DNA from 4 places in the Anaerobacillus alkaliphilus genome. Region 3 is predicted to be linked to each of the others. Evidence: predicted binding sites of a transcription regulator. Region 3 holds the regulator's gene; each other region holds the start of a gene.
What was found. Region 3 encodes Rex, which represses fermentation and respiration genes when NADH is low (regulators of the CRP and FNR family bind a similar motif). Its sites were predicted from a motif close to TTGTGAAATATTTCACAA; they were not measured.

Region 1 (4,221 bases), on a different contig from region 3:
AATTTAGACCCAGATATTTCAGTGGAAGATCGTGAAAGACAAATGGAGAAATTAGGCCTAAATGACCCTCCACACATCCAATATCTTAATTGGATGGGGAACGTTGTAAAAGGAGATTTTGGTACTTCTTTTACAAAGAAACAACCTGTTAAAGACATGATTTTAGATCGATTACCAAACACACTTATATTAATGTTATTCTCAACTATATTAGCAGTAATTATTGCGATACCATTTGGGGTACTTTCAGCTACCAAACAGTATTCAAAGTTAGACTATGGTGTGACAATTACGTCGTTTTTAGGACTAGCTACGCCTAACTTCTGGTTGGGGTTAATGCTAATTATGTTGTTCTCTGTTCAGTTAGGCTGGACACCAGTTGGAGGAGTTTCTACTCTAGGTGCAGAATTTAGTTTGCTAGATAGACTTCACCATTTAATCTTACCTGCGATCGTATTAGCAACAGCAGATATGGCTGGATTAACACGCTATACTCGTTCAAGTATGTTAGAGGTTATTAACCAAGATTATATTCGTACAGCAAGAGCAAAAGGCTTCCGTGAAAGTAAAGTTATTTACAAGCATGGATTAAGAAATGGACTTATTCCAATCATTACGATCTTCGGTTTAATGTTACCAACATTTATCGGTGGGTCTGTAATTGTTGAGTCATTATTTAGCTGGCCTGGTATTGGTAAACTTTTTATTGATGCGACATTTGAAAGAGACTATCCTGTTATTATGGCAATCACAATGTTTGGTGCTATTCTGACAGTTTTAGGTAACCTTATTGCTGATATTTTATACGCTGTTCTAGATCCAAGAATCGAATATTAGGAGGTGGCGAACGTTGGCAAAACCAGAAGTAAATCTTCCGAATAACAAAGCAAAATTTAGCGATGTACAATCGTTAGGAGAAAGACGCTCATTATTATCTATTATCATTGCGAAGTTTTTACAAAATAAATTAGCAGTTGTTGGTTTAGTAATGCTCGCTATTATCGTAATTAGTGCATTACTTGCGCCTTGGATTGCACCACATGACCCTGATTTTCAAAACCTAAGAAATCGTTTAGCAGCACCAAGTGCTGAGTTCTTATTAGGGACAGACCACTTGGGAAGAGATATCTTTAGCCGTCTTTTATTCGGTGGTCGAGTATCATTATTCGTTGGTTTCGTAGCGATGATTGGTGCTGTAACAATTGGTACTACAGTTGGGGCAGTTGCTGGTTACTTTGGTGGATTAGTTGATGCATTCTTAATGCGTTTAGTTGATATTATTATTTCTTTCCCTAATATCTTCTTACTGATTACATTAGTAGCAGTATTAGAGCCTAGTCTAGATAAATTAATTATTGTGTTTGCACTACTGAGTTGGACAGGAACGGCTCGTTTAGTACGTGGTGAGTTCCTAACGTTGAAGAAACGTGAGTTCGTACTAGCTGCTCGTACAATTGGTATGTCAAATACAAGAATTATCTTTGGTCAAATCTTACCAAGTGCGATGGGACCAGTTATTGTTGCTGCGACGCTTGCTGTTGGTGGATTTATCTTAGCAGAGTCTGCTCTAAGTTTCCTAGGGTTAGGTGTTCAACCACCTACATCAACATGGGGTAACATGCTTACGTATTCTCAAAGTGTTACAATCTTTAGAACTGCATGGTGGTATCCAACTTTCCCAGGTTTAATGATACTATTTACCGTATTATCATTTAACTTTGTTGGGGATGGGTTACGTGATGCATTAGATCCGCGTGTAACTGAAAAATAAATGTATTGAGGGTAATCACAATGTGGTTACTCTCTTTTTTTACAAAATAAATTACACATTTTCACACACTACATAGAAATATTTTGACATAAAGGCACTAAACATTACTGTGCTTTTCACAATTAGTTCACGGGTTGCTTAAATGAAAAAGCAGGTAAAACCTTGTTTTAATAAGGTTTTACTTGCTTTTTTGTATTTACCTCACGGTAATAGTTCACACTTCTGTAACAGGAAAAGTGATATATATCACATTGTGGGAAAGTGTAAAAAAGTATGATAGAGACAGGAAGTGAGATAAGTCACTCTCGTAAGTTATTGCACACAAGGAACACAGAATTATTTTTAACTTTAAGCAAGTACTGTTCATTGCTTAATCAATAAAACCATGTAAATAAGAAAGGAGAGATACCGATGGGGGAAAAGCTTAAAAGGCTCGATAAGAAGATCTTGTTATTTACGCTTATCGGTGTGTTTGCAGGGATTGTTTTATTTGCAGGAACGGCAGGGACTTTAAAGGCAACTGACACTGGTGAATTTTGCTCTAGCTGTCACGTCATGGGTACTGTGTATGAAACATTTGCTAATTCAAACCATGCAGCATTAACTTGTAACGATTGCCACCTACCACATGATAATGCCGCAATTAAATTCGTTGAAAAGGCAAAAGCAGGTATGGGTCATATGTATATGAATACTCTTGGAGCAAGTAAAATTCCAGATGTTCTTCATGCAACTGAAAACTCAAAAGAGATTATTAATAAGAACTGTATTAGTTGCCATGAACCTAGCTTACAAAATGTACAACATGATGTAAAAGACAGTTGTGTTGACTGTCATCGCCAAGTGCCGCACTCTAAGGGTGATTTTAGACCGGCCGAATGGTATGAACCAAAAGATTTTTACTTTATGCCAGCAGGTAGAAAATAATGAAAGGAATGAAAAAAATGGGGAGCATAAATAAAAAGCCAATACTCTTAGTGTTAATGTCATTATTGTTAATGCTTGCATTAGTAGGTTGTGCTAGTTCACAGGCAAAAGAGAAAGAGCCAATGAATACTGGACTTGATCCTAAGGAATGGAACAGTTACGCATTTAAAGATAAATTCCCACTACATTGGGAAAGTTTTATGAAGAACATGGTTGATGAAAAAGAGGTTAAACCGAAAAATGATCCATCAATTGAGCCATACTTACCAATCCTTTGGAACGGCTTTGGTTTCGCAGTGGAGTATAATCTAACTCGTGGTCATACGTATGCTTTTGAAGATCAAATGGAAGTAAGACGTATTACTATGAACCCAAATGCAATTTCAGCTTGTATGTCTTGTAAAACAACATTATTCCCGCAAATGATTGAAGAGTTCGGATATGACAATGCGTTTAAATTAAACTATCATGAAGAAGCAATGCCTTGGATTGATAAAATGACAGAAGCAGATAAAGGTGGCGAACTTGGCAACTACGGTCACGCGTCTGTTGGATGTTCTACATGTCATGATCCTGTAACTATGGATTTACGTATCTCAATGCCACAGTTGACACTTTCTTTAGAAAATATGGACCCAGAAGTTATGAAAAAACAATTAGGGTTCACATTAGATACAATTACTCAACATGATATGCGTTCATTAGTTTGTGCACAATGTCACGTAGAATACTATTTTGATCCAGCAAATGATCGTCACACTACATTCCCTTGGACACAAGGTGTTAGAATGGATAATATGTGGGATCATTATGAAGAGATCTGGGAAGTAGAAGGACAATTCCAAGGAGAGTATGTCTCTCGTTTAACAAACCAACCAATCTTAAAAGCACAACATCCTGAATATGAATTATGGAGTTATGGGCCTCACCAAACTGTATCGTGTTCAGATTGCCATATGCCTTACCAAAGAGTTGACGGCAAGAAAAAAATCTCTTCTCACCGTTGGGGCTCTCCTTTAAAAACAGTAGAAGAATCTTGTCGTACTTGTCACGCTGATAAGTCACAAGCTTATTTAAAAGACAGAGTAAAGGATATTCAAACAACTCATAAATCTGCTCTATTAGAAGCACAAGAAATTAGTGTTCAGGCAACTTACTATGTAAATAGAATGATGACTCGCGAGCTTGACCCGGCGAAGATTAAAGAAGCACAGTATTTACTTCGTGAAGGACAATGGTTCTGGGATATCATTGCAGCTGAAAACTCAAAAGGCTTCCATAATCCACAAGGAGCAATGGACTCATTCAGAAGATCTATTACTGCTTCTTCAAGAGCAATTGAACTAGCGACAATTGAGTTAATGAAGGCTGGAGAAAATATTGAAGAGTTAAAGCAACAAATTGAAATTACTAAACAAAATGTTATAAATGAAACAGTTAATCACGAAAAACATAAACAAGCAATTAACGAGTGGTTCCCGAACCACCGTGGTGACTAAAATGAAAAACTCTTTTCAAAGGTA
Region 2 (4,221 bases), on a different contig from region 3:
TCTGAATTCGCTCCTTTAAAAGAAGTGCTAGAACAACTTAATTATAAACTTGTGACAGAAGAAATCATCAAGTTTGAGGATTGGGTTAATGACGAAAACAGCGTTTGTTATTTGTGTGTAGAAAGTATAAAAGAAAACACAAAGACAAGAAGAATAGAAGCGCTAAAAAATCGTTTGCCAGTAGTAACGGAATTATCAACATTTAGTTACATGGTTCGTAGCTTAAGTCAACCAGATTACAAAGTAAATTCGATTGAGTATTGGTTAGGAAAATATGAAACAAAAAAAGATAGTTTAGTAGGAACCAGAAAATCAAAATAAGGATGTGAAGCTCTTGACTGTGTTATCGTTACTTGAGTCGGGAATAAATATTAAAAAATATAAAGGGAAGAATTTCTTAACTTTATTAGATTATTCTTCAGAAGAAGTACTGGAACTATTACACTTTTCTAGGTTATTAAAACAATATCAAAAAGAGGGTGTTCCACATCAATATCTTGTAGGGAAAACCTTAGCGATGATTTTCGAAAAGTCATCTACTAGAACTAGAGTTTCTTTCGAAGTTGGAATGAACCAACTTGGTGGATCTGCATTGTTTCTAAGTTCAAAAGATTCTCAGTTAGGTAGAGGAGAGCCTATCTCGGATACTGCGCAAGTTCTTTCGAGGTATGTTGATGGCATTATGATTCGTACACATGGACATGAGATTATTGAGGAATTAGCAAACAACTCAACAGTACCTGTTATTAATGCTCTTACCGATGACTTTCACCCTTGTCAAGCAATGGCGGATCTTTTGACAATTTATGAAGTGAAAGGGACATTTAAAGGTATTAAAACAGTTTATGTAGGTGATGGAAATAATGTAGCCCATTCTCTTTTAATTGGTTGTGCAAAAGTAGGGATGGATGTAACGATTACTACCCCGATTGGTTATGAACCGAAACAATGGATTGTTGAAGAAATTAAAGCGATTTGTGAAGAGACTGGTGCAAAATTTCATATTACAAACGATCCAATTGAGGCTGTCCAAGGAGCAGATGTGATATATACCGATGTATGGACTAGTATGGGTTATGAAGAAGAAACGGCAAAAAGATTAGCAGACTTTGAAGCTTTTCAAGTGAATGAGGAACTTGTGAAGTATGCCAAAAAAGATTATATGTTCCTTCATTGTTTACCAGCCCATAGAGGTGAAGAAGTATCAATCGAAGTTATTGATGGAAAAAACTCGTTCATATTTGATCAAGCAGAAAACCGTTTACATGTTCAAAAGGCCATTTTAGTAGCCTTATTGGGCAGTTAAAAAGAACTTGGCGAAACGCCAAGTTCTTTCGTCTTTAGTTCACAAAACCTTCACATGCAAACGAAGTGATTTTGTGATGTTTCTCACAGAATATAAATGATAATAAAAGTATCATAAAGACAAGCAATAAAGCTTTAGTTATACAGGTCTTGTTCATTCGCCCAAATGTAACAAGAATGTTTACTAGTTTAACCTAAGCTAAAATAACAAAGAAAATAAGTAATAAGTACCCTAACAAAATGTTACCAAATAACAACGTTATAGTGAAAGACATGAATAATTCTTCTTGTTCATTTGACCCCCAATCTTTTGAACGTAGTAGACTGGCGATTACCCAAGTCGCCTTATTTTTTTGAAAAAATAACAAAAACTATGGCATAGGATAAAAGTGCCATAGTTTTTAATTTATATATTCCTTTAGTAAGTCTAGATTATGGATAATAAGATAGCCTTGCTTTTTTGTGACAATTTTTTGTTGTTTTAATTGGTTCATTAACCTAGTCACACTTTCCCTCGTAGCCCCAAAAAAACTGCCTAGGTCTTCGTGCGTCAGCTTTATTTTTATCTTCAGTCCATCCGATTCTGTCACGCCATATTCCTCTGCTAATCGAACTAAAGTAGCAGCCAATGCACCAAACTTACCATATAAAGCAACATCTCTTAGAGTTGCTTGGGAGATACGAAGTCTCTCTGAGACAAACCGAAACATTGAGATCGCTAACTGTGGGTGTTGGAGAAGAAATGTTTCTAGTTCATTATTTTTTATAAATGATACATAGCCTCCTTCAATACAGATTGCCGTTGCTGGGTAAGTACTACCAACTTTTGCGAACAATGCTACTTCTGCAAACATGTCTCCGGTCTGCCTTATTGTTAGAGCAATTTCTTTACCATCAGGTGTACTTTTGTTAATACGAACCTTACCTTCATTAATAAAGTAAATGGCTTCTGCAGGGTCAAACTCTTGAAACAAGACTTCACCTTTCGTCATTTTTTTCGTTTGGACAATTTCTATCAATTGTTCTTTTTGTTCATTAGGTAAAGATGAAAAGATAGGGATATTATCTAAAAATCTAGTCCTGGTCAAAATGATAGCCTCCTTAACAGTAAACTATTCTAGTGTTATGAATTAACTTTACCATTAGTAACTAAGAAAATGTGTGAATATAGTCACAGCCAAAATTCTTAAAGCGTTGAACGTTCTTGAATTTGACATATTTAGACTAAAAATAGTAATTGAATTATATCAGTGTGATGCGCTTCACATTTTTTACTATTATATTTTGCTAAGATAAAATCAAAATCCACTGATTAAGGAGGAACGAATCATGATTAGTTGTGTTTTAGACCATGTGGGTAACGATAATTTAATTGTCATTTCTGGTGGGACTGCGCCACACATTGGAGCTGTAGTGATTGCGACATATGAAAAAGGACAAGTAAAGGTTATTAGCTATGGTTTTCCTAATCATAAAGAAGAAGACCTATTTGTTGAACTAGCAAAAGTTTGGTGTAATACATTCCAACAAAAGACAGTTATTTTAGGTGGGATTCACATTGACAATGCTACTAAAGAACAAATAGAGTCCCTTTGTAATGAAACGTGGGACAAATTCTTTCATTTAATGGCAGATCAAAAAGCTTCTAAAATCCTAGCTTAAATATTCGGTTAAGAGACGAAACAGTTGTCTCTTTTTTTTTGCTTACAGAGATACACCATACCTTGTGATAAATCTCACTGTCAATTAAGTCTAGTTCACTTATCATTTAGACAAAGGTAATTTACTCAATGAAAAGAACGGAGGTATAACATGGATTTATCCTTCTTATCAACTAAACCAAAAAATTATGATGAAAATCCGTTCATTGTTATCTGGGAGGTAACAAGGGCTTGTGCATTAAAGTGTCTACACTGTCGAGCCGAAGCGCAATATCAAGCAGATCCGAGACAGCTTTCTTTTGAAGAAGGCAAAAAGTTAATAGATGATATAGCTACAATGGATAACCCGTTATTTGTTTTTACCGGGGGAGACCCGTTAATGAGACCAGACTTGTATGAATTAGCAAGATATGCGATAGAAGAAAAGAAACTACCGGTATCAATGACACCAAGTGCAACCCCAAAAGTGACGAAAAAAGCAATTGACCAAGCAAAGGAGGTTGGTCTCTCGAGGTGGGCATTTAGCCTTGACGGATCAACGGCAGAAATTCATGATCATTTTCGTGGAACAAGAGGTTCTTATGATCTCACGATGAACGGCATCGACTACTTAAAAGAATTAGATATTCCTATTCAAATTAATACGACAGTTTCTAAGTACAATTTAGAAGATCTACCTAAGATGGCTGAAAAGGTTAAAGATATGAATGCTGTTTTGTGGAGTGTATTCTTTCTAATTCCAACTGGAAGAGGAATGGAGAAAGACATGATTTCTCCAGAAGAGCACGAAGAAGTAATGAAATGGTTATTTAAAGTTCAGCAAGAAATGCCATATGGAGTAAAGGCAACAGAGGCACCGCATTATCGACGAGTTGCCTTACAGGAAAAGAAACGCTTAAACCTAAGTAACGCACAAGGGAATAAACGTCTCGATACACTTGGAAGAGCCCCTAAAGGCGTGAATGATGGTGATGGCTTCATTTTTATTAGTCACATTGGTGACGTATACCCAAGTGGCTTTCTCCCTGTTAAGTGTGGAAACGTTCGTGAAACACCACTTCCAATTATTTATCGTGAGAGTCCAATCCTAAAAGAGTTAAGGGATAAAACGTTATTAAAAGGCAAGTGTGGCGTTTGTGAATATAAAGAAATATGTGGAGGATCTCGCGCAAGAGCATATGCTTTAAGTAATGATTACCTAGAAAGTGATCCGTATTGTGCGTATATTCCTAAAGTCCTCCAACAATAAAACTTG
Region 3 (4,221 bases):
TCATAGTGAAGAAGATATTGTTCTAACCAGGCAAGAGTTTCTAAGTCTAGGTGGTTTGTCGGCTCGTCCAAAATAAGTAGATCAGGGCGGGTTAGTAATAGTTTACCTAATGCTAGGCGAGTTTTTTGGCCACCACTTAATGTTGAAACTTCGGTGCTATAGTCTTTATCAGAAAAGTGTAAACCCGATAGTATACCGCGAATATCAGCTTCATATTTATAACCGCCTCTTTCTTTAAAGCTCTCAGAAAGTAGATCATAATCTTTTAAAAGTTTTTCATATACTTTTTCGTCGCTAATACATTCAGGATCTGACATTTTGGCTTCCAAGTTTCGCAACTCTTTTTCCATTTGGATGAGAGGAGCAAATACGGTTAACATCTCGTCCCAGATAGAACGACTCGATTCTAAACCAGTATCTTGAGCTAAATAGCCTATCGTTACATCTTTAGGAATAATAATGTCACCAGAATTGTAAGATAGTTTTCCGGCAATAATTTTTAAAAGAGTAGATTTACCAGCACCGTTTCTACCAACGATCGCAACACGATCTTGTGAATGAACTTCTAATTTTATATTCGATAATATTGGTTCCACACCAAATGTTTTTGTTAATTGGACACACTGTAAAAGTATCATAAATTCATCATCCTAACATAAGTAGCAATCTAACGTTTATTCCATTATAATATACCGTTAGTGTACCGTAATTAATTATGGACAAGCAAATAATACTTTCAGCAATACCAATTGAATTTAAAATTAGATATTTCATTTGTGTTACAAAAAATGAAACGATTACAAATTTGACAAAATGGTGTACAATATACTTGTGACGGTTTGAAAGGGGACATTTAGTATGTCAGAATTTACTCATTTTAATGAACAAGGTCGCGCAAAAATGGTAGATATCTCAGAAAAAAATGAGACAATACGAACAGCATTAGCTAAGACTAGTGTCGAAGTAGGGAAAGAAATATACGAGAAAATTCGTCAAGGCTCCATAGGAAAAGGCGATGTACTAGCTGTTGCACAAGTGGCAGGCGTTATGGCAGCCAAGAAAACAGCAGATTGGATACCGATGTGTCATCCACTAGCATTAACAGGTGTTGATGTAACGTTTGATTGGCATACAAATGAAGATAACTATAAACTTAACATTTACGTAAAAGTAAAAACTAAAGGAAGTACCGGAGTAGAGATGGAAGCACTAACGGCAGCCTCTGCGGTAGCCCTGACAGTTTATGATATGTGTAAAGCTGTAGATAAAGGGATGGTTATTGGACCTACATACTTAATGGAAAAAACAGGCGGAAAAAGTGGAGATTTTAAAAGAGAAACAGAAATAGAATAATAAACTAAAAAAAATTTGTACCAACTAAAGGGAGAAACCAGGGGATTGTCGGTAGCATATGTGAATTGATAAACAAGAATAAGGTGTGGCTATAGAAAACAGGGGGTATAATTACTACCCTAGATTTTGTTTGCCCTTTATCCAGTTAAAAGGTACAGGTTGGAGGCAGAAAATGAATATCGATCAAACGAAAATTCCTCAAGCGACTGCAAAACGATTACCTTTGTATTATCGATTTTTAGAAAATTTACAAGCATCTGGGAAACAACGAGTATCGTCTTCGGAATTAAGTGAAGCGGTAAAAGTCGATTCTGCAACAATTCGACGTGACTTTTCTTATTTTGGAGCTTTAGGTAAGAAAGGTTATGGATATAACGTTAATTATCTACTAACTTTTTTTAGAAAAACATTAGACCAAGACGAGGTTACAAATGTAACCTTAATAGGTGTCGGGAATTTAGGGACAGCATTTTTGCATTATAACTTTTCAAAAAATAATAGTACAAAAATAGATATGGCCTTTGATGTTGATGTTAACAAAGTAGGAACAGAGATTGGTAACGTTCCAATATATCATTTAGATGATTTGGAAAAGATCCTGGATCCAAACGTTTCAGTTGCAATTCTAACCGTACCTTCTTCTGTAGCACAAAAAGTTGCAGATCGCTTGGTAGCTTGCGGTATTAAAGGTATCTTAAACTTTACTCCTGCACGTTTATCGGTTCCAAAAAACGTACGAGTTCATCACATCGATTTATCGGTAGAACTTCAATCGTTAATTTACTTCTTGAAGCATTATCCAATTTAAAGTTGAAAGGTTATCACTAAAGTGGTAGCCTTTTTTGTTTCTGGTTAGTCTTGTTAATCTAAGTGGGAAACCATGTTAAGGTAACGCAAGGTATTCTATCGTTCCCAAACCGAGCGGAGAGTGAAAGAAAAGGTAACGCAAGGTGTTCTATCGTGCCCGAACCGAGTGGAGAGTGAAAGAAAAGGTAACGCAAGAGGTGCTAACGTGCCCGAACCGAGTGGGGAGTCAAAGAAAAGGTAACGCAAGAGGTGCTAACGTGCCCAAACGGAGTGGGGAGTGAAAGAAAAGGTAACGCAAGAGGTGCTAACGTGCCCAAACGGAGTGGGGAGTGAAGGAAAAGGTAACGCAAGAGGTGCTATCGTGCCCAAACCGAGCGGAGAGTGAAAGAAAAGGTAACGCAAGAAGCGCTAACGTGCCCAAACGAAGTGGAGAGTCAAAGAAAAGGTAACGCAAGAGGTACTATCGTGCCCAAACGAAGTGGAGAGTCAAAGAAAAGGTAACGCAAGAGGCTCGATCGTGCCCGAACCGAGCGGAGAGTGAAAGAAAAGGTAATGCAAGAAGCGCTAACGTGCCCAAACCGAGCGGAGGGTGAGAGAAAAGGAACCGTAAGAAGTGCTAACGTGCCCAAACTGAGTGGGGAGTCAAAGAAAAGGAAACGCAAGAGGTGCTAACGTGCCCGAACTGAGCGGAGAGTGAGAGAAAAGGAAACGCAAGAGGTGCTAACGTGCCCAAACGGAGTGGGGAGTGAAAGAAAAGGAAACGCAAGAGGTGCTAACGTGCCCAAACGGAGTGGGGAGTGAAGGAAAAGGAAACGCAAGAGGTGCTATCGTGCCCAAACCGAGCGGAGAGTGAAAGAAAAGGAAACGCAAGAAGCGCTAACGTGCCCAAACGAAGTGGAGAGTGAAAGAAAAGGAAACGCAAGAAGCGCTAACGTGCCCAAACGAAGTGGAGAGTGAAAGAAAAGGTAACGTAAGAGGCGCTAACGTGCCCAAACGAAGTGGAGAGTGAAAGAAAAGGTAACGTAAGAGGCGCTAACGTGCCCAAACCGATTGGAGAGTGAAAGAAAAGGTAACGTAAGAGGCGCTATCGTGCCCAAACCGAGCGGGGAGTGAAAGAAAAGGAAACGCAAGAGGTGCTATCGTGCCCAAACGGAGTGGGGAGTGAAAGAAAAGGAAACGCAAGAAGTGCTATCGTGCCCAAACCGAGCAGAGAGTGAAAGAAAAGGTAACGCAAGAAGTGCTATCGTGCCCAAACCGAGCAGAGAGTGAAAGAAAAGGTAACGCAAGAAGCCCTAACGTGCCCGAACCGAGCGGAGAGTGAAGGAAAAGGTTACAGTAGGAGTCTCTACACCATTTTCAATTACCATCTGCAAGAAAATTGGAAGTGTTTTTCATTCTATTCACTAATTGAACGTGATATAGTAGTAATAGAAATTATTTCGGGAAACGAGGTATTTTTTATGAGCAAATTACTCCCTGAAAAGTGGCTAGTTGTCATAGCGGTTTTGTTAGGGACTTTTACTATTATTTTAAACAACAGTATGTTAAACCCAGCGATTCCCTATTTAATGGATGTCTTTGATGCTGATGCTGTTTCTACTGGCTGGGTAATTACTGTTTTTATGGTAACGATGGGAATTACCGTGCCGCTAACTGGTTATTTAGGCGATAAATATGGAAAGAAAAAGCTTTATCTTGCTGGCTTAGTCATTTTTATGATCGGTTCGATTTTAGGATCTTTTTCATGGGATTTAAGCTCGCTTATCTTTTTCCGTGGTATTCAAGGGATTGCAGGAGGAATTATGATGCCTTTATCAATGGCACTTATATTCGAAGTGTTCCCAAGAAATGAGCGAGGTCTTGCAACTGGAATTTGGGGAATTGCTGCAATGATGGCTCCAACGATTGGTCCTACGGTCGGAGGACTTATTATTGAAGCAGGAAGTTGGCAGTGGCTCTTCCTATTCAATGTACCAATTGGCATACTAGGAATTATCATCGGTGCCATGTATCTTAAGAACACAAATAAAGTTAGTGGAATTTCGTTTGATAAGTGGGGGT
Region 4 (4,221 bases), on a different contig from region 3:
GCCATTTTTATCCCGTAATTTCTGGCATTACCAGGTCCTTTGTTTTCGGTATATAGCGTAATTATTTTAGACGGATATTTCTCCTGTAACCGATCTATGATACGTTGAGAATTATCAGTAGAACCGTCATTGATGATAATGATCTCGATATTTTCTAAGGTTTGGTTTACCAACGACTCTATACATTTTTCTAAATATTTTTCCGTGTTGTATACGGGTACTATTACCGAAACTTTGGGTTTCATAGATTTTCACTCTCATTCCATAAAGATGTTTGCAAGTACTTAAAGTATTCATCTTTATAACGAACTTCAGAATTCCAAGGTTTCTTCCATCCTGCAAAATGGATAATTACAGGTTTTACCTCAATGGAGGCATCCCAATGGGTGGGTGTATAATTCCATTTGTAGTCAAGTTGCAACCACTCTTTATTTAGAACAACATTTAATGCATCTTGATCCATTAAGGTTAAGTTGGGATGATCACTTAAATAGTTAATAAGTTGTTCTGATACTTTTTCTTTTCTCCATTTTTTAAAATTCAACAACAAAACTCCAGCATTAAAGTAAGGAGACTTTTTACTCAACCCGAGTTCTTTTTTTAACCTTCTTTTTCTCCGTGTATTATATGAACAGGACTCATCCACAGCTGCAACAACATGTTGCTTAAGATCAGTATTCCATAATTCACCAATATCACCAGTAATGATAACATCGCAGTCAATATATAAAACTTTCTTAGTACGTTTACCTAATAGTTTAGGTAAGATAATTCTATAGTACGTTTCATTTGTAATATAGCCAATTGTTGAATTTTCTGGAAGATCTTTAGTAATTTCTAGGTTTGGTCTTAGAAATGTAATTTCCTTTGAATACTTGTTTGCAACCATATTGAGTCTCTTTTTATTTTTCTCTGAAATTCCTCCATCAATGATAAATATGTTAAGTTGTTCTTTATTGATTGTGTTCTCAAACAAAGACTGTAGCATTACTCCTAAATGCTGAGAATACTGATCGTTGCTAGTACTTACAATATTCAAAGAATTCACTCCTTACTAATTGTTTTTACATCTTATGAGATTTAGTAAGGTATTGACAGTATCTTTGTCTAATAGAAAGATTTGTCTAGTAAAATTACCTTTGAAAATTGATATACACAAAGTCCAATTTATATTGGACAAGTTACAGGCAACTTCAGAAACGAATAATTTATATAGTGGTTGTGATAAAGGGGGTGGAATGCAAATGATGAAGAAAATTAGAAAGGCAATTATTCCAGCAGCAGGTTATGGTACCAGGAATTTGCCAATAACAAAAGTAATACCCAAAGAAATGTTTCCGATTAATGGTAGACCTGCTATTCATTATATTGTTGAAGAGGCCGCTCGGGCTGGGATTGAAGAAATATTAATTGTTGTATCTCGAAATAAGAATATGATTTTAGATTATTTTGATAGATCCCTTGAATTGGAAACCTTTCTAGAGAAAAACAATAAACAGCACTTAATCGAAGAAGTACCGTTCCCAAATGTTCATATTCAATTTGTACGCCAACCGTACTCTGAGGGATTAGGGGATGCTGTAGCCTTAGGAAAGCGTTTTGTGGGTAATGAACCTTTTGCAGTGTTACTTCCAGACGATATCTTTCTATGTTCAAATGCTGGAGCACTTGAACAACTAGTGGATGCTTACCAAGAGTCCAACTCTTCGATAATTGGTTTACAAGAAGTCTTACCTGAGTACTTGAAAAACTACGGAGTTGTTAAAGAAGAAAAAATTAGTGACCTTCACTATAAGATTTTAGACATCGTTGAGAAACCTAAAAGCTCGCCACCTTCTAATTTAGCTGTGACTGGTCGCTATATATTTAACCCTTCAATTTTTACTTACTTAGACAAAGTAGAAAAAGGTGTTGGAGGAGAAATTCAGTTAACAGATGCGATAAAGGCTCTCTTAGTAGAAGAAGAATGTTTTGGAATAAATATACAAGGCAAACGTTATGATATTGGTTCTGCAAAGGACTATCTTACTCTCCTCAAAATTTTGTAAATTCTATAATATAGATAGAAAAGAAGGGAAAGAACGTATGTATATACGTTTCTATTCCTTCTTTTTTAAATGTTCATGAAATGTTCGAAACCTATAAACCTACATATATCATGTGTTTAAGGTACTTAGTTCTGAATATGAGTTTTTTCTGTGATTTTTTTCACAGTTATTAGGTTGAGGAAGTAATAATCTTTATTTATAAGGATTACCCGTAAATAAAATAATAACATGCTTTTTAGACCGAATAACATCTTTAAAAAATAACGTAAAGTTTGGTGATAAAAATGTTGAATGAAATGGAACAAAGAAAGCCCATTGGAGGACATCCACATGGGAAAGGACACCCGGAAGGACATCCAGGCGGGATTGGTACGACCATTGATTATAATGAAAATCCGTTTATTGTAATATGGGAGGTTACTCGCGCCTGTCAGTTAAAATGCGTTCACTGTCGAGCAGATGCGCAAACACAACCTCATCCAAATGAGCTTAGTCATGAGGAAGGAATTAAGTTAATTGATGAAATTTATGACATGAATAATCCGATGCTTGTTTTTACGGGTGGTGACTGTATGATGCGTGAAGATCTTTTTGATTTAGCTGAATATGCAGTAAAAAAAGGAATGCGTGTGTCAATGACACCTAGTGCAACTCCAAATGTAACAAAAGAAGCAATGGAAAAAGCAAAAAGTGTTGGTTTATCACGTTGGGGAATAAGCCTAGATGGACCTACACCAGAAATTCATGATCATTTTCGCGGAACTCCTGGATCGTTCGATCTTACAGTTGAAAAAATAAAGTATTTAAATGAATTAAATATGCCACTGCAAATAAATACTGTTATTTCGCGTTATAATTACGACTCATTAGAAAAGATGGCGGAATTAGTAGGTGAATTAAAAGCAGTGATGTGGTACATCTTTCTTCTGGTTCCTACAGGTAGAGGGCAGATGGACGATTGTTTAACCCCTGCTGAACATGAAAAAGTATTCCGTTGGCTTTATGAGTTAGGAAAAACTGCTCCGTATGATATTAAAACAACAGCAGCTCAACACTACCGTAGAGTGGTTATCCAACAAAAGCACCGTGAGAAGCTCATTGATAAGGCCGATATACGTTATGAAGACTCAATAACAGATACGGCATATCTAATCGATGGTTTAAAACGTGCACCTAAAGGTGTCAACGATGGCAATGGATTTATTTTTGTTTCACATACTGGGGATGTAATGCCAAGTGGGTTATTACCAATAGTCGTTGGAAATGTTAGAGAGAAGAAGTTAGCAGAAATTTACCGCGAAGCTCCTGTTTTAAAAGAACTTCGTAATCCAGATTTATATAAAGGGAAATGCGGTGTTTGTGAGTTTCGCAATGTATGCGGAGGGTCGAGATCAAGGACTTATGCAGTTACAGGGGATTATCTTCAAAGTGAACCTTTCTGCGTCTATATACCAGAAGCATTGCGTAATAATGGAAAAGAATTGACACCGAACGTTTAATAGAGAAGAGACTCCCAAAAGGGCAGTCTCTTTTTTTGTCTAGTAAAGAACTATCCTCATCGATGAATAGAGAAGAAATCCTACAATTTGCGAATTATCTCTAGTAACGAGTACTATATTATAGTAGAATCAAATGAAAACTTGTAAAAATTTTGGTTTTACTTCATTTTTTTGTAAAATAAGATAAAGTGGAAAGGTGTATTATGAAATTAAAAACGAAACTATACCTAGGATTTGGTACAATCTTGGTCATTTTAGTACTCATAAGTTCCATTGTTCTTTACACGTTAAATACTCAAAAAAATAATTTAGAAGTTATTGTTCAAAATAGTTATGAAAGAGTAAGCATAGCTCAAGCGTTAAAGTCAAATGCTCAAACGAAAGCAAGGTTCGTAAGAGAATTCTTTTTAAATGACTTAGGTGAAAAAGACTATCTGGAAGAAGAACTAAAAATTACCAAGTTGATAGAGAAATCTAACATTCTATTCAATGAACTTAGTGTTTTGGGTTCAAGTAATCTCAATTCAATTGAGTTAGTTAGAGAGCTAGAACACTTAAATGGTCTACAAGATAGGAATATTGCGGTTGCGATTGAATTATTAAAAGAAGGCTCTTATGATGAAGCGAAAACCCTCATTATCGTTGATAATGCTAGTATTCTATCTAATTTAATC

Region 1: the regulator Rex is predicted to act here: its motif matches at 2,006-2,023, upstream of DS745_RS10575 (cytochrome c3 family protein).
Region 2: the regulator Rex is predicted to act here: its motif matches at 2,556-2,573, upstream of lpdD (prenylated flavin chaperone LpdD).
Region 4: the regulator Rex is predicted to act here: its motif matches at 2,197-2,214, upstream of DS745_RS17710 (TIGR04053 family radical SAM/SPASM domain-containing protein).

Annotation. Positions count from the first base shown of each region.
Region 1 covers NZ_QOUX01000034.1:29,657-33,877, forward strand. The annotation lists gene DS745_RS10565 (ABC transporter permease) at 1-837, shown strand, start outside; gene opp4C (oligopeptide ABC transporter permease) at 851-1,771, shown strand; gene DS745_RS10575 (cytochrome c3 family protein) at 2,183-2,698, shown strand; gene DS745_RS10580 (ammonia-forming cytochrome c nitrite reductase subunit c552) at 2,698-4,197, shown strand.
Region 2 covers NZ_QOUX01000046.1:596,163-600,383, reverse strand. The annotation lists gene DS745_RS18170 (carbamoyl phosphate synthase large subunit) at 1-321, shown strand, start outside; gene argF (ornithine carbamoyltransferase) at 335-1,306, shown strand; gene DS745_RS18160 (Crp/Fnr family transcriptional regulator) at 1,707-2,393, opposite strand; gene lpdD (prenylated flavin chaperone LpdD) at 2,635-2,967, shown strand; gene DS745_RS18150 (TIGR04053 family radical SAM/SPASM domain-containing protein) at 3,118-4,215, shown strand.
Region 3 covers NZ_QOUX01000033.1:14,766-18,986, forward strand. The annotation lists gene DS745_RS10280 (ABC-F family ATP-binding cassette domain-containing protein) at 1-638, opposite strand, end outside; gene moaC (cyclic pyranopterin monophosphate synthase MoaC) at 859-1,353, shown strand; gene DS745_RS10290 (redox-sensing transcriptional repressor Rex) at 1,526-2,161, shown strand; gene DS745_RS10295 (MDR family MFS transporter) at 3,621-4,221, shown strand, end outside.
Region 4 covers NZ_QOUX01000046.1:511,215-515,435, reverse strand. The annotation lists gene DS745_RS17725 (glycosyltransferase family 2 protein) at 1-245, opposite strand, end outside; gene DS745_RS17720 (glycosyltransferase family 8 protein) at 242-1,039, opposite strand; gene DS745_RS17715 (UTP--glucose-1-phosphate uridylyltransferase) at 1,245-2,048, shown strand; gene DS745_RS17710 (TIGR04053 family radical SAM/SPASM domain-containing protein) at 2,333-3,547, shown strand; gene DS745_RS17705 (response regulator) at 3,751-4,221, shown strand, end outside.